DNA from 4 places in the Pseudomonas sp. PME37.24/006 genome. Region 2 is predicted to be linked to each of the others. Evidence: predicted binding sites of a transcription regulator. Region 2 holds the regulator's gene; each other region holds the start of a gene.

Region 1 (4,663 bases), on a different contig from region 2:
CCAGAAAGGCATGCGTACATCAGCATGCGTTTGCTCAAGTCATCTATCGAGGCGTGGTATGCCTCAGGCATAAATTGCGCTCGGGGCCATTACATTTTTCTGGATACCCTCGTGATGCGACAGCTAGAGCATTTTTGAGTACCCAGATTTTCAGTAGTCGGCCCCTTTTTCACACCACGAAACGGTTAACCAACTGGTTCAGGTTAACCGCCAGTTTTGACATTTCGCCACACGCACTGGCCGTTTGGCTGGCGCCCGCAGCACTCTGTGTTGCCAGCTCGCGAATGCTGACCAGGTTGCGGTCAACCTCACGTGCTACATGCGACTGCTCTTCAGAGGCCGTGGCGATCAGGAGGTTACGTTCATTGATCTGAATAATAGCCGTTGATATTTGATCCAGCGAGGTACTGGCCTCCTGGGCGACGCCAAGCGATTCGGTCGCCAGGTCTCTGCTCGTGTTCATCGCCTTCACGGCCAGGTCAGAGTCGTTCTGAATGGCCGCGATCATCTGCTCGATTTCCTGGGTCGACACCTGAGTGCGATGCGCCAAAGCCCTTACTTCGTCAGCAACCACCGCAAACCCGCGACCTTGCTCGCCAGCTCGTGCGGCTTCGATAGCGGCGTTCAGTGCCAACAGATTGGTCTGTTCTGCAATCGCCCGAATCACCTCGACAACTTTGGTGATGCTCTGGGCACGATCTGACAACCCTTGAATCTGTTCGCTCGTGTTTTCAACGTTACCGTTCAGCTTTTGAATGGACTTCAATGTCTGAGCCACTCGCGCCAAACCTACTTCGGTATAGCCCTGGGTACGTTTTGACTCTTCGGAAGCAGATTCCGCGTTACGAGCGACTTCATCAACGGCCGCGCTCATTTCTGTGACCGCTGTGGCCGCTTGATTGACCTCGTCATTCTGGGCGACAAGACCCCGACTCGACTCCTCAGTGACCGCTGTCATCTCTTCTGACGCAGAGGCCAGTTGGGTGGACGAATCGGAGATCTGCATAATCGTGGTGCGCAGATTTTTCTGCATCTGCGCGAGCGCTTTCAACAGTCGCCCGGCTTCATCGGTGCCGCTGACCAAGACCTCCTTGGAGAGGTCGCTGGCCGCGATACGCTCCGCGACGGACAACGCATCGTTAATCGGAGAGGTAATACTTTTCGTCAGCAATAATGCCAACCCAGACGTCAAGATGACCACGCCCGTTATAAGGCCGACAACAAGCCAAAGGCCATTGCTATAGAGATCGGTCGCGGTTTGCCCAGCCTGCGCTGCACCTTCATCGTTGAAACGGGTCAAGTCCTTGACCTGCTGCTCCATATTATTGGTCAGGGGGCGGATGCTGGTACTCACCAGATTGACCGCTGCCGCTATGTCACCCTGCCTCATCAACGGTTCGAGAAGATCCAGTTGTTTGGAATAGGCATCGGCACTGTTTTTCACCGGCGTATAAAACGAGCGTTCTTTGTCGCTTGCGATGAGGGGCTCATAATTCGTCACCGCATCGGTGAACGCCTTGCGGTAGCCGGCGAAGCTTTCAATATTCTTTTGAATGGACTGGGGGTCTGCAAGGCCCCGCTGTGTTTCGAGCCTCAGGCGAAGGGCCGCATTGTTCATCAACGCCGTTTGTCGGATGCTAGCCATCCAGTTGAGCTCGACGTCTTTTTCGGCGTCCCTCAGCTTGCCCATTTGCACGATTGCAAATATGCCGAGCACAAAAACCAACGCGATTATTAAAGCGAAAAACAGGGATGCTCGTGGAGCTACATTGAGGTTTCTAAGGCGCATACGAGATTCCTGTTTTCCAGCGATGGTTGATATGTTCAACAGGCTATCGACCCAAAGGTGGAAACTTTAAGCATGTCGTCGAAAGGCTGTGCGTTTAGGTGTGTGCCGCGACACGGTCAGGGCTGGCGCGGATTGCAACGCCTCACGCTCAGCGTCGATGGCCGCGATTAGTTGGCCGCTACATGTGCCGCTTGACCCCGGTGCCGGAAGCCGAGCACAACAGCGATCCTCGTTCCGTTAAAGAATTGGCTAGCGACGCCGTTAAACGGGGATCGGAAACCTCAAAAGCGCCTTTGCATTCAAAAAATCATGTCGGCGGTAACGCTTACGCTGTGAAGCCCTTGCCTGCGCTAACAGCGGCTACTGTGCCGCTTGAGTGGCAGGGGTGGGTATGAATAGGAGACACATGATATGAGCGCCATACCTGTGGTCGGCTCGTACACCGTAACGGATCTACACGCAAACCACGCTGGGCGGGTCGCTACGAGCCAACCTGCGAATATCAACGAAGGGGTTGATAACGCTTCGCTCAGAGGCTCGCTGGTAACAAACAATACGGTCCAGATCAGCACAGAGGCTTTGGACAAGTATCAGGCGTATGCCGAGTCGGTAAGAACTGGCAGCACTCGCCCCAATGATCCAGTCATCGCTGCAAGGGCGGCTATTCACGATCCAAATGCGCTGAGTGAAGAAGAGCACAACGCGTTGATGGCAGGCCTGACCGGCGACACCATGGCTTCACGCTGGAGTGCCTTTGAAAGGCATGCGAAAGCCTTGGAAGCGGCGAACCTGAACCTGCGCTCTGCGTCTGAGCAGATTGAACAGACCTATACGAGCGTCCTGGAGAATATCGCCCAAGACCACCCGGATTTAAAGGCTGCGTCTTTTGGTTTCACTGTTAATGCCGGTGGAAAAATCGTTCTGACGACAGCCGAGGGGCTTAGCAGTGAGCAAGCGGATCGCCTGGTGCAGGCCCTGAATGAATCAGATGAATTGGTAAAGCAGGCCAATAACCTCGCGGATGCTCAGATCGCTGTCTTTGAGACCGAGCGGTTTAGCCTGGGCATTAACTTCAATCGTGACAACTACGCCCAGAGCATCGATATCGGCGCGCAGCTTCTGGCAAAAATTACTGCCCGAAACGCTCCCCGTGATGGATCAGCGAACGCCGTACTTCAGAAAAACTTCGACAGCAATTGGCGCCAGCAATTGTGGACCAACGGGGAGAGGAGCACCGTTTAAACGCCCGGCCATTCGCGCCGAACAAGAGCGCTCGCACAGTATGGCGAGCCCCATGGTGCTACCATCGTCGCCGCCTTTCGCAGTGCCGCGCTCGTCAAAAAGGGGTTGTTGCCAGGAAGGCTGAACATTCAAATCATGGACATGCATTGAGCAGACGATGAAAAAAATTGCAGGAATAGCGGTAGGCGTAGTGGTAGCAGTTGGTGTGCTCAGCACAGCCGGTGCCTGGTACACCGGTACTCAATTGCCGGGTGTTTTGCAGAACGCCATTGCAGAAGCCAACCAGCAGAGCCAGGACGCGCTGCTCGGTTCGGGCGCCACGGCCAAGCTGGAGCTGCTGTCGCTGGAAACCCGCCTGTTCACCAGTACCGCCCGCTACCGCCTCACCTTCGATGCGCCGGACAAGGAAAACCTCCCCAAGCACATGGAGATTTTGCTGGTCGACAACATCGAGCACGGCCCGCTGCCTGCGTCGCGCCTCAAGCGCCTTAATCTGTGGCCGGTCATGGCCGCCAGCAACTATGCGCTGGAGGCCAACGAATACACCCAGAAGTGGTTCGATGCCGCCAAGGGCGCTGCGCCGCTTACCGGCCAGGGCAGCCTGGGCTATGACGGATCTACCAGCGGCACTCTGGTACTGACGCCTCTGGACTTCGCGCCGACGCCGACCTCCACGGTCAAGTTCTCCGGCCTGACCCTGGATGGGGAAGCCAGCAAGCATGCGGTCGCATTCAAGGCAGTCGGCGCCATGGACAGCCTGCTCGTCACTGCGACCGACAGTGAGGGCGCTCCTATTCAGGTCGAGCTGCGGGGCCTGACCCTTAACAGCGACCAGAAGCGCGGCAGCGGCGATTTCTACCTCGGTGACAGCGCCCTCAAACTGGCCACCGCGCAGATCAAGGTCGGCGACAAACCCCCGGTGCTGGTCAAGGACATCGCCCAGTTCGGCAGCCTGCAGGAAACCGGCAATGTGCTGGGCGGGCGCATGGGCTATGACATCGGCATGGTCAGCTACGACGGCAAAGACCTCGCCGGCATGCACATGCTCTGGTCGCTGAAGAACTTCGATGCTGCTGCCGTGCAATCCTTGCTCGAGCTGTATCGCGACAAACTCAAGCCCATCCAGGAAACTCAGGCTCTTGGTGAGGATGCGCCGGATCTGGCGTTGTCGCCCGAGGACGAAACGCGCCTCAAGGCCGATATCGAAAAACTGCTGGCCGCCAAGCCACAAGTTGCCCTGGAAAAATTCAGCCTCAAAACCACCAACGGCGAAGCATCGCTGAGCATGGCACTGGATCTGAACAAGCCCGAATCGTTCGAGCTGGCGCCAGACGAGATCGCCAAGCAGATGATCGCCAAGCTGGATGCCAAGCTGTCCATCGCCAAGGCCATCATCGGTGATGGCGTTCGTGCTCAGGCCATGATCGAAGGTCAAACCGACGCCAAGGCCATCGAAGACCAAGCTGCCATGTTCACCGAAATGGGCAGCGGCATGGCCCTCGGTACCGGCCTGCTGACCCTGGAAGGCGACACCCTGCAAGCGTCGTTGCACTACGCCAACGACAAGGTGACCTTCAACGGCCAAGACATGACCGTCGAGGAGTTCGCCATGTTCGTCATGTCCAAAGCCAA
Region 2 (4,663 bases):
GTTGAGCAGATTCATATCGTCCGGGCGGCTTTCCAGCTCCACCAACTGCTCGGACAACAGCTCGAGAATCTCGCCGGCCTCTACCAGGAAATCCTGGAGGATTTCTTCATCGGCGCCGAAGCTCATATGACGTGCTCCTAAAATCCCAGGCTGGACAGCAAATCGTCGACGTCGTCCTGGTTCGATGCGACGTCATCACGCTTATCGGCATGAATCTGTGGACCTTCACCATGGGACGTATTTTTTTGTTTGTTCTGCTCTACACGTAATTCATTGTGATCGTGATCGATGCCGGCGAAACGGTCGACCTGGCTGGCCATCAGCATCAGTTTCAGCAGATTGCTCTCTACCTCGGTCACCAACTGGGTGACGCGTTTGATCACCTGCCCGGTCAGATCCTGATAGTCCTGCGCCAGCAAAATGTCGTTGAGGTGCCCGGACAGTTTGCTGTTGTCACGCTGGCTGCGCGCCAAAAACAGCTCGATGCGTTTGGCCAACTCACGGAAAGCCTCAGCGCCCATTTCACGGCGCATGAAACGCCCCCAATCTTCGCTCAGAGCATCGGCTTCGCTGCTCAAATCATTGACCAGTGGTGCACTCTGCTCGACCAGATCCATGGTGCGATTGGCCGCACGCTCGGTCATGGTCACGACGTAGTTGAGCCGCTCCGTCGCGTCAGATATCTGTGAGACTTCATTGGCGTGGGGCACCCGAGGGTCAAGCTGAAAATTGACGATGGCGTTGTGCAGCTCACGCGTGAGCTTGCCGACTTCGTGGTAAAGACCACGGTCGCGCGCCTTGTTCAGTTCATTGATCAGCTGTACCGCTTCGCCAAAGTTGCCTTGTTCGAGGCTGCTTACCAGTTGGCGGGCATTGCTTTTCAGAGTCGACTCGAGGTCGGCCTCTTGAGAATCTTCGTGTTCCATAACAACCTCGCGGCAGACATCAGCCGTTGACCCGCTCGAAGATTTTTTCGATCTTTTCCTTGAGCACCTGGGCGGTGAATGGCTTGACCACGTAGCCGTTCACACCAGCCTGAGCGGCCTCGATGATCTGATCACGCTTGGCTTCTGCCGTCACCATCAACACTGGCATTTGCTTCAAGCGTTCATCCGCACGCACCGCGCGCAGCAGATCGATTCCGCTCATGCCCGGCATGTTCCAGTCGGTCACGAGGAAGTCAAAGCTGCCGCTTTGCAGCATCGGCAAGGCCGTGACGCCATCGTCGGCTTCCGCCGTATTGGTAAAGCCCAAATCACGCAAAAGATTCTTGATGATCCGGCGCATCGTCGAGAAATCATCGACGATGAGGATTTTCATGTTCTTGTCCAAGTCGACCTCCGTACAGTCCTAAAACGCCATCAGCATTCTGAAGCGCTTATAAATCGTGAAACCGGCCTGGCGGAACGCCGCAAAACTATTGCGCCCGGCTTTGCTGCGTTCACTGTGTTTTTCCAGCGCCCTGCTAATTCCTTATGCGCGCCATTCCACTAACCGTGCGCGTAAACGCGCGGCACACTGACTGTGTAATTGGCTGACCCGCGACTCACTAACTCCCAGTACCTCGCCGATTTCCTTGAGATTCAACTCCTCGTCGTAATACAGCGATAACACCAACCGCTCACGCTCCGGCAGATTGCTGATAGCGTCGGCCAGCGCTGCCTGGAAACGATTGTCTTCCAGCTCATGCGAAGGCCCTTGGAGCAAGGAGCTTGTGTCTTCCTGCAGCCCACCGCTTTCGCCTTCTTGCAACAGATCGTCGAAACTGAACAGGCGGCTACCCAAAGTGTCGCCAAGAATGCCGTAGTAATCTTCGAGACTCAATTGGAGTTCGGCAGCAACCTCCTGATCTTTAGCGTCTCTTCCCGTTCTCGCTTCAATTTTTCGGATTGCGTCGCTGACCATCCGGCTGTTGCGGTGCACCGAACGCGGCGCCCAATCACCCTTGCGCACCTCATCGAGCATCGAACCCCGGATACGGATACCCGCGAACGTCTCGAAACTGGCGCCCTTACCGGCGTCGTATTTACGCGATGCCTCAAGCAGGCCAATCATGCCGGCCTGAATAAGGTCGTCCACCTGCACATTGGCAGGCAGACGCGCCAACAGGTGGTAGGCGATGCGTTTGACCAATGGCGCGTAACGTTCAATCAACTGATGCTGTGAATCTCGTGCTGTTGCCTTGCTGTACATACGGAGTCCAGAGGCTGTCGTCATACAGCCGTGTCTGCAGTCGGTTGTTGCACCAGGCGTTCAACGAAAAATTCCAGGTGGCCTCGCGGGTTGGCCGGCAATGGCCACGCATCAACCTTCTGGGCAATCGCCTTGAACGCCAGCGCGCACTTCGAACGAGGGAACGCCTCATATACCGCACGCTGTTTCTGTACGGCCTTGCGTACCGATTCGTCATAAGGCACTGCGCCCACGTACTGCAGCGCAACATCCAGAAAACGGTCGGTCACCTTGGTCAGCTTAGCAAACAGATTACGACCCTCTTGCGGGCTATGCGCCATATTGGCAAGCACCCGGAAACGGTTCATGCCGTGGTCTCGATTGAGCAGCTTGATCAGCGCGTAAGCGTCGGTGATCGAGGTCGGCTCGTCACATACCACCACCAGCACTTCCTGCGCAGCACGTACGAAGCTCACCACCGAGTCGCCGATGCCCGCGGCGGTGTCCACGATCAGTACATCGAGGTTGTCGCTGATATCACTGAAAGCCTGGATCAGACCAGCATGCTGCATGGGCGTAAGCTGCACCATGCTCTGAGTACCGGAGGCCGCCGGCACGACACGAATGCCACCCGGACCCTGCAGGACAACATCGCGAAGCTCGCACTGGCCGTCGATGACGTCAGCCAGGGTGCGCTTGGCCGTCAGGCCGAGCAATACATCGACGTTGGCCAGCCCCAGGTCAGCATCCATGAGCATGACGCGCCGACCGAGATCCGCCAGCGCCAACGACAAATTCACCGACACATTGGTCTTGCCAACGCCGCCCTTGCCGCCGGTCACCGCGATCACCTGTACGGGATGCATACCCATGTTATCTATACACCTTGTCTAACTTCGCTTTAGAGCCACATGGCCATTGTGCGCTGCTGGAACGACCACAGCCAGCGCTTCGCCACACCTGCATGATCATCCTGCGCGTCGTGCCGGGTCTTGGTACAACCCGGCAAACATATCGGCCATCGTATCCTCACTCGGTTCATCCGGAGCCTGCAGGCCTACAGCACGGCTGACCAACTGATGGCTGCGCGGCACATGTACATCGTCCGGAATTCGCGGGCCGTCTGCCAGATAGGCTACCGGTAGACGGTGGCTAATAGCCAGACCCAATACCTCTCCCATGCTGGTTGCCTCATCCAGTTTACTCAGAATGCAGCCGGCCAGCCCACAGCGCTTGTAACTGTGATACGCCGCCTTGAGCACTTGCGCCTGGCTGGTTGCAGCCAGCACCAGATAATTGCGGGCGTTGATGCCTCGGCTTGCCAGGGTCTCCAATTGCATACGCAGCGCTGGGTCATTGGCTGGCAGGCCGGCAGTATCGATGAGAACCACTCGCTTGCGCACCAACGGCGCCAGCGCCTGAGTCAATGACTGACCTGGATCAACGTGGGTCACGGAAACGCCAAGGATACGGCCCAGCGTTTTGAGCTGCTCCTGAGCACCGATACGGTAGCTGTCCATACTCACCAGCGCGATATTCGCAGCGCCGTACTTGAGTACGTAGCGTGCCGCGAGCTTGGCCAGGGTGGTGGTCTTGCCCATGCCAGCCGGGCCGACCAGGGCGATCATACCGCCCTCCTCCATCGGCTCTTGCTTGGGCGTCTGAATCGAGTGTGCCAGGTGCGCCAGCACCATACGCCAAGCCTGGCGTTGATCGCTCAGCGAGGCAACGCGCTCAAGCAGTGTGCGTGCCAGCTCAGCCGGCAAACCCATGCGCTGCAGGCGGCGCCACAGGGCGGCCTGCTGTGGGCGGCGGCTCTGCATCTGCCCCCAGGCCATGGAACCCATCTGCATTTCGATCAGCTCACGCAAGCCATGCAATTCGGAGCGCATGGATTCCAGGGCAGACTGGTCGACCGAAGCCGAGGCCGGCTTCTTCTGCTGACGCTCAAGTACGGCGTCCAGGCTGTCGGCTGGTGCCACGCTCGGCGCTTCGGCGAACAGCTGACGATCCTTACCGGCATCGAGCTGCGCACGGGTGCTCAGCTCGGCCTGAGCGGAGGCGATGCGCGACTGCGTCTTGCGCAGCTCGGCCTCCAGGGCCGGATTCGGTTGCCGCGCCGGAGCGGGTTGAACCTGATAATCGAGTGCGGCCGTCAACTCCACGCCACCTGCCACGCGGCGGTTACCGATGATGGTCGCATCAGCGCCCAGCTCATCACGAACCAGCTTCATGGCTTGGCGCATATCGGCGGCAAAAAAGCGTTTGACCTGCATGGCCCGTACCCTCGATTAGTTCTGCCCCACCGTCGCAACGATGGTGACCTGCTTGTTGTCCGGAATTTCCTGGTACGCCAGAACATGCATGCTCGGGACGGCCAACCGGGCGAAACGCGAGAGCATTCCCCGAACCGGCCCGGCCGCCAGCAGAATCACCGGCTTGCCAAGCATCTCCTGACGCTGCGCTGCTTCCACCAGGGAACGTTGCAGCT
Region 3 (4,663 bases), on a different contig from region 2:
GTGGCGAAGTCGCCGCCCATGAAGGGCGCGGCGCGCTCGCTGTCACCGCCCAGCAGCTCGGTCACGCTGTAGCTGTGGCCCTTGGCCTGGAATACGCGGCCATGCTCGATGCGGCCAAGCTGGCTGATGGCACCGTCGGCGGGGCAGAGTACCGCGCCGGGCAGGTTGTCCAGCGGGCGCGCACCCTCTTTCAGGGCGCGGGTGAAGAATGCGTTGAAGTGCTCGAATGCGGTCGGATCCTCGACCTGCGCCTCGCTCATGTCGACCTGATACTGCTTGGCGAACCAGGTGATCAGGCGATTCTTGAACCAGGGTGCGCGGCATTCGGCTGCGCAGCCGATCAGGCGCGACAGCAGGTGATGCGGAGTCAGGTACTGGCTGAGGATAAACAGGCGTTCTTTCATCTTTATTCCTTGGCAGCCCGGCATCTCTTGCCGGGCGAATTACAAGTGGACAGTCAAGTCGCACTCACTGTTCGACAGGTGTATCGGAAAGATTGCCCCATTCACTCCACGAGCCGGCATAGGCCTTGACCCGGGGATAGCCCAGAGCCTTGGCGACCACGTAGGTGAAGCCGGAGCGGCGATGGCTCTGGCAGTGGGTGATGATTTCCTTGTCAGTGCTCAGGCCCAGCTGGTTCAGCTGCTGGCCGATATCCTCACGGATGCGCAGGCCGCGGGCGGGATCCATGCCGGCTGTCCACTCGAAGTGGATGGCGCCGGGGATATGCCCGCCCCTGGCCGCCAGCACCTTCTCGCCGCGGTACTCATCCAGCGAACGGGCATCCCAGATGGCCAGGTCGTCGGCGCCCAGGCGCGACTTCAGGTAATCGAGGCTGGCCGTTGGCTCGTCACTCAGCGACAGCTGCACCGGTGTGTTTTTCGGCTCGGGGATATTCTGATCAAGCGGACGCTGCTCAGCCTCCCAGGCGGTCAGGCCACCGTTGAGAAAGTGATAGCGCGGGTGGCCGATGACATCCAGCAGCCAGATGAAGCGCCCGGCCCAACCACCGCCTTCATCGTCGTACACCACATAGGTGGCATCTGGGTGATGGCCAAGCTCGCTGAACAACTGCTCCAGTGCCGCCTGCCCAGGCTGCAGGCCGGGGGCTGGCGGTTTACCCAGTTGAGTACGTTTGGGGTCGACGAAGTGGGCGCCGGGAATATGTCCAGCCTGGTAACGGGCGCTGCTGCTCAGGTCGACCAGAATCAGGCTCGGCTCTTCCAGTCGCGTCGCGAGATCCGCAGGTTCGATGACCAGCGGCAGTTCGTCGAAGGCAGTCATGCAGGCCTCTGTTGATGAAAATAAGAGTGCGATTGTAGCGCAGGCAAGTCAGCGAGAAACCCGTCACTCAGCGGTTACGTTTGCTGAACGTGTCCAGGGCGCGCTCGATGCATTGCGCGGTCTTGGCGAAGGCTTGCAGAACGGTATCGCTGATCGGTTTGCCGTGCAGGTCGGCGAACAGAATCATCACCACCCGATCATTGCTGGCTAGTGATCGGATCAGCAGGTGCTCACTGGGTATTAGAGCTTTCAGGTTGCCAGGGAGCAGGGCAGAGAACTGGGCAATATTGGCGGGTGTCAGGCGCAGTTGCGCCGGCGCCTGGAGCAGGCGACGCAGCACCTGGCTTTGCCCCGGGTCGAGCGTCAGGCCGCTGGCGCTGGCATCGACGCCTGCATGTTGCTGCACCTGCAGGCGGCTATGGCTGCGGTCGGCGAGCAGCAGGATTTGGCGCGATAGACCGGTCGCTTGCAGCGCCCCATGGGCGCAACGGGTGAGCTGTTCCACGTTGCTGAACGCCGTTGGCTGGGTGAGCAGTTGGGTACACAGCTGGCGCCAGTCGCCGGTTTGCGGTGTGGGCGCCGGTTTGGGGGGCTGGAAGTGCCGTGCATGCCAAGGCCACAGCAACGCTTCGGCGGGGTGCCAAAGACCAGTGGTGTCTACCTGTCGCGCGCTGTGTGCTGCATTCTGGTGAATGTGCTGATGCAGCTCCGCAAGTGGCATTTGCAGGTACAGGCTATTGAGCGTTTGCCAGCGCCGGGTGTGTCTGCCGCTCCAGGCGTTGTGCGCCGAGACGGCCAATACGTTGGCCAGTAAGATGCTGTTGGCCGGTTGCATGAGCCAGCGTTGCAGGGGCGGATCGCTGTCCAGCTGCTGCTGTTGGCGTAGGGGATCATCGTGCAGGCGCGCCAGGCGTAGCGCCCTGGCCAGTAGGCGCCGGTCGCTGATCAGCAGCTGATAGCCCTGAATGATCCAGGCAGGCAGACGCCAGTGCTCAGCCAGTGCCAGGCACAATTCAAAGAGGGAAATACCCAGCAGGTCGCGTTCGACCCGTGCAGGTCGCTCGCCTTTGATCAGCACGCGTTGCTCCCAGGTTTCGAACAGCTGGGGATGAGCCGCCAGCAATGCCCACACCGGCGAGAGAAACAACAAGCTGCCCCAGTGGATTTCCTGCCACAGGCGGGCGAGGCGTGCGGCGAACAGGCCATTGGCCTGCTGCGCGGCGTGCTGGCTGATCAGCTGGATCTGGCGAAGCGGCTGAGGAATGTCTGTGATCGCCTTGGCCGGTATGCGCATCAGCAGTTCTTCGGCGCGCTTGAGGCCGAGGCGATTGAGCGCGGTTTCCAGGCTTTCCGCCGCTTCACCCATGCTGCTGCTCTTGCGATTGGTTTCACGCAATACGCTGAGCACCAATGCCGGGCTGTCCTGCATCAGGTCGGCGATCTCGCGTAGCGAGCGGCGGCTATCGCTCAGTGCGCGGCGTACCTGCTGGTGATGCTGAGTCGGGATAGGCAGTACTTGGCCATCCAACTGCTTGAGCCAGGCATCGAGGGTGCGGGGTAACGGCGTGCTTGCGACCATGGGGATATGCCAAAATGGCTTTTTTTAGACTTAACTGACTATAGTCTCGCCCATCTCTTCCGATAAGTAGAAGGGGTGTTTCGCGCGACCTCCCTTTCTTTTCACTTTTTTAAGTTTTCTTTATGGCCAAAATCATCGGCATCATCGTTGTCTTCGCCTGCGTCTTCGGCGGTTTCGTCGCGTCTGGCGGCAAGCTCATGGCGCTGGTGCACCCTTTCGAGGTGCTGATCATCGGCGGGGCCGCGCTAGGCGCGTTCCTGCAGGCCAATCCGGGCAGTATGTTCATGATCGTCCTCAAGAAATCATTGAAGATGTTCAAGTCCAGGTTCACTCACGACTACTACCTGGAAGTACTGCGCCTGCTCTATGAAATTCTCAACAAGGCGCGCCGCGAGGGGATGATGGCCATCGAGGCCGATCTCGAGGATCCCGCAGCTAGCCCGATCTTCAGCAAGTACCCGGCGGTGCTGGGCGATGAACGCATGGTCGCCTTCATCTGCGACTACCTGCGCATCATGTCCTCGGGCAACATGGCGCCTCACGAGCTTGAAGGCCTGTTCGACATGGAGCTGGTTGGCCTCAAGGAGGAACTCGATCATCCCGCCCACGCCGTGGCGAAGATCGCCGACGGTATGCCGGCCATGGGTATCGTGGCCGCGGTACTGGGTATCGTGATCACCATGTCGATTCTTGCCGAGGCGGATAACGCGCAGATCGGCGAGAAGGTCGGCACGGCGCTGGTTGGTACCTTTCTCGGGATTCTCGCTTCCTATGGCTTTTTCGGCCCACTGGCCGCCGCGCTCGAGCACGATGCCAAGGAAGAACTGAACGTCTACGAGGCCATCAAGGCCGGCCTGGTCGCCTCTGCGTCCGGAATGCCGCCGTCGCTGGCGGTGGAGTTCTCGCGCAAGACCCTCTACCCGGCGCACCGCCCAAGCTTCAGCGAGCTTGAACAGGCAATGCGCGGGAACTAAGCACCATGGAAAACAACCAGCCGATTATCGTCAAGCGGGTCAAGAAGGTCGCCGGGGGCCACCATGGTGGTGCCTGGAAAATCGCCTTCGCCGACTTCGCCACGGCGATGATGGCCTTCTTCATGGTGATGTGGCTGATGTCCTCGGCCACGCCCGAGCAGAAAAAGCTGATTTCCGGCTACTTCAAGGATCCCATCGGCTTCTCCGAAAGTGCCAGCCCCTACGTGATCGACCTCGGAGGCTCACCGACTCCTTCGCCGGATCGCACCCTCAACGAACAGCCCCAGGAGTCGCCGGGGGACGAAGCGGACACTGACCCCAAGGATCCGGCCGAGCTGGACGCCGAGCAGGCCGAGGCCAAGGCCGAAGAGGTGGAGCGCGAGCGTCTGGAACTGCTGCTGCAGGAGCTGCAGAACAAGGTCGAGCAGGATCCGCAGTTGCAGCGCTTCAAGGATCAGATTCTGTTCGAAATCACCCAGGACGGTTTGCGCATTCAGATCGTCGATGCCGAGAATCGGCCGATGTTCGCCCTGGGCAGCGCCCAGTTACAGCCCTATTTCGAGGACATCCTGTTCGCACTGACCGACACCATCAAGGCCGTGCCGAACAAGATCAGCGTCAGTGGCCATACCGATGCCAAGCCTTTCGCCGGCGCTGGCGGCTTCGGCAACTGGGAGCTGTCGGCCAACCGCGCCAACGCCGCGCGTCGGGTGTTGACCGCTGCGGGATACGACGATGCCCAGGTGGCGCGAGTGGTCGGTTATGCGTCTTCGGCACTGTTCGACCGTGACGACCCCTTGAACCCGGTCAACCGCCGCATCGATAT
Region 4 (4,663 bases), on a different contig from region 2:
GACCAGCTTGAGGATCAGGCGCACGGGCGGATCGAACAGGCCCGAGTCGATCATGATGGCGAAGTAGAGGATGGCGAACATCAGCATCACGCCGGTAGGCGCGAGCTTGCTGATGCCTTCGAGCATCATCGGGCCGATCTGGGGGGCGAAGCCACCGATCAGGGCGAAGATGATCGGGATGATGATCAGAGCGATGAGCGCCGACAGGCGTTTGCTCATGATCAGGTACATGAAAGTCGAAACCATGGCAAAGCCAAGGAAAGTCAGCATGGAGATTCTCCGGACGTGATTCGGCTACGGTGCGAAAAGGCGGTCAGCGTTAGCGACGAGGCGAACGGAGGGGGTGGAGAAGACGTGGAGAGCGAGGGCGGAGCATGGTTAATTACCTGTTTTATTCTTGTTGACGGCAGCTGCGGGCCTCTCTGGCGGCAGCTCATCGACCGATCTATGTCGGTCAGTGAGCGGATGCTAGAGCACAAAGCTTTCAGCCAGCTTTCGCCGAACTCAGATAATTGCTGGATGTTTCGCCGCGGCTAGATAAACCGGCGCGGGCCCGTGAGCCCCGCCAGCCGTGGGCTACAGCATTCGCTCGAGTAGATAGAGCGTGGCGACCAGGGAGGCCGCGGCGAGTAGATGTTGCAGCGTGATGATGCCGGCCATCAGGTTGGCATCGCCGCCCAACTGGCGAGTCAGCACATAAGCGGTCGGTGCGGTGGGCAGGGCGAAGAACAGTACCAGTACGGTGCTCTCCATCACCGGTAGTTGCAGCGCGTAAGCGACGGAGAATGCCAGCAGCGGCATCAGTAGCAGGCGCAGCAGGCTATTCCAGGTCAAGGCGGGGATTTCGCCACCCAGTTGCTCCGGCTTGAGTGCCGCGCCAACGCACAGCAAACCCAGCGGCAGGCTGGCGGCGGCGAGCAGGCTGAGCAGGCGGCCACTGCCGCCCGGCAAACCGAGGCCGCTGAGATTGACCAGGGCGCCAGCGAAACAGGCGAGGATCAGCGGGTTGCGGATGATCGGCAGTAGCAGGCCGCGTGCGCTGACGCCACGCTCGGCGGTCAGCGACCACACCGACAGCACATTGACCGTCGGCACCATCAACGCCAGCATCAGCGCGGCCAGGGTCAAGCCTGGCTGGCCAAACAAACTGCCCACCGCCGCCAGACCCAGATAGGTGTTGAAACGCAGAATGCCCTGGCTGAAAGCACCGAAGCGCGACGCCGGCCAGCCGCGCAGGCGGCGTACGATCAGCAGTGCCAGCCAGGCTATGCCCAGACCAAGCAGCACGGCCAACGCCAGCCTGGGTAACTGCGGGTTGTCCAGCGGCGCAGTGGCCAGGCTGTTGAACAGCAGGGCGGGGAATAGAATGAAGTAATTGAGGCGTTCGGCCCCGGGCCAAAAGGCTTCACTGGGAAAACCGCGACGGCGCAGTTCATAACCGGCAACGATCAGTGCGAAGAGTGGCCAGAGGGCCAGAAGCAGTTCGGTCACGGGAGCCCCCGGTGGTGGTGAGCGTGCATCTTCGCCAGTGCCGCACGATCAGGCAAGCCAGATGCGAGCTGGATATCAACAGGCTTCAGGAGAGAACGATGAGCGATCTACATAGCGGTGGCTGCCAATGTGGCGCATTGCGTTATCAGTTCCAGGCGCCTTTGAGCGATATCGCCCATTGCCACTGCTCGATCTGTCGGCGCAGCACCGGCGGCATTCTGGTCACCTGGATCACCGTGCCGCTACAGCACTTCACCTGGCTGCAGGGCGAGCCCGCGCGCTACGCCTCGTCAGCGACCTGCACACGGTATTTCTGCCCAACCTGTGGTGCGCATTTGGCTTTACTCACCACCCTGAGTCCGCAGTCGATGGATGTGACCATCGCGACGCTGGATCACCCGGAACAGGCGCCTGCGAATCGGCATATCTGGATCCAGAGCCGATTGCCCTGGCTGCAGGTGGATACGCACTTGCCGGAAGAGCGGCAGGAGCGGATTGACTAGCTTGCCTCTAGGCCAACCAAGTGACGGTCGCCGTAGCGCGTAAGCCTCCTCTTTGTCTGGTTTTCCCTAAAGAATGCTCGCTTTGGGCCGATCAAGAGTCGTCCCTTGACATGCCTTCGTGCCGCATATGGATGCGCTTTCGCTGTTTAACGTGCCGCAGTACATAAGCACGACGACAGACAATCTTTTTCCCTTGGTAATTGAATCTGCCGAAGTCCATGGAATAGGTGATACCCCGTGCTCAGAAATATCCCGTTGAGTCGCAAGCTCTTACTGATACTCGCGTGCCCGCTGTTTGGGTTTCTCTGGCTTGCTGCCTTGCAGGTCACCAGCAGTTACCAGACCTTGCAGGAGATGGATCGAACCCAGGAGGCCAGCGCCGCCGCTCAGAAAGTCAGTCAGTTGATTACCGTGCTGCAACGCGAGCGGGGCGCCAGCGGGATTTTTCTGGGTAGCCAGGGCAAAAATATGCAGGACGTCTTGCTGCGCATGCGTGGGCAGACCGACACGGCGCTGGGCGAAGTGCGCGCGCTGTCCGGCAGCGCGGCTGATCAGCTCGACGAAGCCCTTGCCGCGTTGAGCGGCCTGGATGCGACTCGCGGGCAGATCGACAAACTGGCGATCGACAACCGTGAGTCGGGGGCGCGTTATACCGCGATCATCCGCACGCTGATCGGCTACACCCACGGCCTCGAGCGCAGCGTCGACGATCCATCGCTGGCCCGCGTACTGTCGTCGCTCACCCAGTTCATCGAGATGAAGGAGCGGGCCGGGCGTGAGCGCGCCATGCTCGGCGTGGTGTTCAACCAGGATCGTTTCGACGCCGATCTGCTCTCCACCTTCAGCCGCAACCTGGGCGAGTTCACTGCTTACTCCGAAGGCTTCCGCCGCAACGCCTCGGCGGATTTCGTACGCAAGCTCGACGAGAAGATGCAGCAGCCCAGTGCCGTGGAAGTCGCCCGGTTGCAGAAGCTGGCCTTCGACACACCGCTTGGTCAGTCGCTGGGCGTCAAGGCTACCGACTGGTTCCAGACTTCCACCAGCCGCATTGACCTGATGGGCGAAGTGGAGACCGAGCTGGGTCAGAGGGTCGGCATCCTGGCCGCCCAGGCGCGTGACAAGGCCGCTGGCGTGCTGTGGATGACGGTGATCGGTGTGATGGCCGCGCTGGCGGTGGTGACCGTGCTGTCCTACTTGATCATCAGCAACATCAACTTCGCCGTGCGCGAGGCGAACACCGCGCTACTGGCCCTTTCCCAGCGAGACTTGACCGCACGCTCGACCTATCAGGGCAAAGACGAATTCGGCGAAATAACCCGTAACCTCAACCGCATGGCTGAAGAGCTGGCGCAGATCGTGCGCGAGATTGGCTCCGCCACCGCCCAGGTGGCCACCGCAGCTGAAGAGTCCTCAGCGGTGACCCTGCAGACCAGCAACAGCCTGGAGCGTCAGCGCCAAGGCACCGAGTTGGTGGTGACCGCCATCAACGAGATGAGCGCGACGGTTCGCGACGTGGCGCAGAGCACCAGCGACGCTGCGCAAATGTCCCGTCAGGTGAACCTCAGTACCACTCAGGGCCGCCAGGAAATCGAGCGTACCGTGGAGGTCATCCGCGAACTGTCCACTCAAGCGGATGAGACCGCGCGGATAATCGGCGATCTGAAACAGGAAAGTGATTCGATCTCTGGCGTGCTCGACGTGATCCGCGGGATTGCCGATCAAACCAACCTGCTAGCCCTCAACGCGGCCATTGAAGCGGCGAGGGCCGGCGATCACGGTCGCGGCTTCGCGGTGGTCGCCTCCGAAGTCCGCACCCTGGCGCAGAAGACCCAGGAGTCCACCGGCAATATCCAGGAGATGATCGCCAATCTGCAGAAAGGCTCGGATCTCGCCACGCATTCGATGGAGGAAACCCTCGGCAAGGCGCGCGCAGGTGCGGCCAACATCGAGCGCGCAGGTGACCTGCTGGCCGATATCGCCGCCGGCGTCGCCGGGATCAACGACCGCAACATGCAGATCGCCACGGCTGCCGAAGAGCAGAGTGCGGTCGCCGAGGACATTAACCGTAACGTGGTCGAGATCAACGATGTCGCCATCCAAGTCAGCTCCGGTGCCGAGCAGACCGCAGCCACCAGCCTGGAGCTGGCGCGGCTGGCCGAGCACCAGCAGAAACTGGTGAACCGTTTCCGCCTGGGATGACGGTCGTGCGGACGCTGCCTGGCCTGCAGGCAGCGTCATGGCTGGCGCTGTTGCCGCCAGTCGGCAGGGCGCGGATATTTATGAAATCTTGCTCATGGCCGCTGGTCAGAGCCTGACTCCTACTGCCCGGGTTCATGCGATGCCACTGATAGTCATAGCCGAAGACGAACGCTCGATCAGAGAGCTCCTCGTGGAGATCTTCGAAGACGAAGGTCATCAGGTGAAAGCTTTCCCCTGTGCCGACGACGCCTGGGAGTTCCTGTCCAGCAGCGACGGGCAGGTACAGATGGTGTTGACCGACTTCAGCATGCCTGGCGATATCGACGGTATCTTTCTCGCCCACCTGATTCGCGATCGCTTCCCAGATATGCCGATCATCATCTCTTCCGGCTTCCTGGAAGGGACGACCGATTTCGAAGGTTTGAACGTGGCGGTGATCCCCAAACCGTGGACGGTCAATCAGCTCCTCG

Evidence for each region. Region 2 encodes FliA, which starts transcription of late flagellar genes. Its sites were predicted from a motif close to CTAAAGTTTNNNNNNNNNNNGCCGNTAA; they were not measured.
Region 1: ACZ3GY_RS00380 (methyl-accepting chemotaxis protein) is a predicted target of FliA. The motif match lies at 1,833-1,860, and genes of this name have one in related genera.
Region 3: motA (flagellar motor stator protein MotA) is a predicted target of FliA. The motif match lies at 2,902-2,929, and genes of this name have one in related genera.
Region 4: ACZ3GY_RS02630 (methyl-accepting chemotaxis protein) is a predicted target of FliA. The motif match lies at 2,061-2,088, and genes of this name have one in related genera.

The regions. Positions count from the first base shown of each region.
Region 1 is NZ_JBVHNL010000001.1:82,094-86,756, forward strand. It holds gene ACZ3GY_RS00380 (methyl-accepting chemotaxis protein) at 170-1,789, opposite strand; gene ACZ3GY_RS00385 (hypothetical protein) at 2,201-3,031, shown strand; gene ACZ3GY_RS00390 (YdgA family protein) at 3,189-4,663, shown strand, end outside.
Region 2 is NZ_JBVHNL010000002.1:684,426-689,088, forward strand. It holds gene ACZ3GY_RS08700 (chemotaxis protein CheA) at 1-126, opposite strand, end outside; gene ACZ3GY_RS08705 (protein phosphatase CheZ) at 138-926, opposite strand; gene ACZ3GY_RS08710 (chemotaxis response regulator CheY) at 946-1,320, opposite strand; gene fliA (RNA polymerase sigma factor FliA) at 1,474-2,217, opposite strand; gene fleN (flagellar synthesis regulator FleN) at 2,214-3,053, opposite strand; gene flhF (flagellar biosynthesis GTPase FlhF) at 3,141-4,448, opposite strand; gene flhA (flagellar biosynthesis protein FlhA) at 4,464-4,663, opposite strand, start outside.
Region 3 is NZ_JBVHNL010000005.1:66,442-71,104, reverse strand. It holds gene asd (archaetidylserine decarboxylase) at 1-410, opposite strand, end outside; gene ACZ3GY_RS21335 (rhodanese-like domain-containing protein) at 469-1,284, opposite strand; gene ACZ3GY_RS21330 (HDOD domain-containing protein) at 1,352-2,863, opposite strand; gene motA (flagellar motor stator protein MotA) at 2,986-3,837, shown strand; gene motB (flagellar motor protein MotB) at 3,843-4,663, shown strand, end outside.
Region 4 is NZ_JBVHNL010000001.1:567,958-572,620, forward strand. It holds gene ACZ3GY_RS02615 (CitMHS family transporter) at 1-270, opposite strand, end outside; gene ACZ3GY_RS02620 (AEC family transporter) at 577-1,491, opposite strand; gene ACZ3GY_RS02625 (GFA family protein) at 1,590-1,994, shown strand; gene ACZ3GY_RS02630 (methyl-accepting chemotaxis protein) at 2,286-4,193, shown strand; gene ACZ3GY_RS02635 (response regulator) at 4,333-4,663, shown strand, end outside.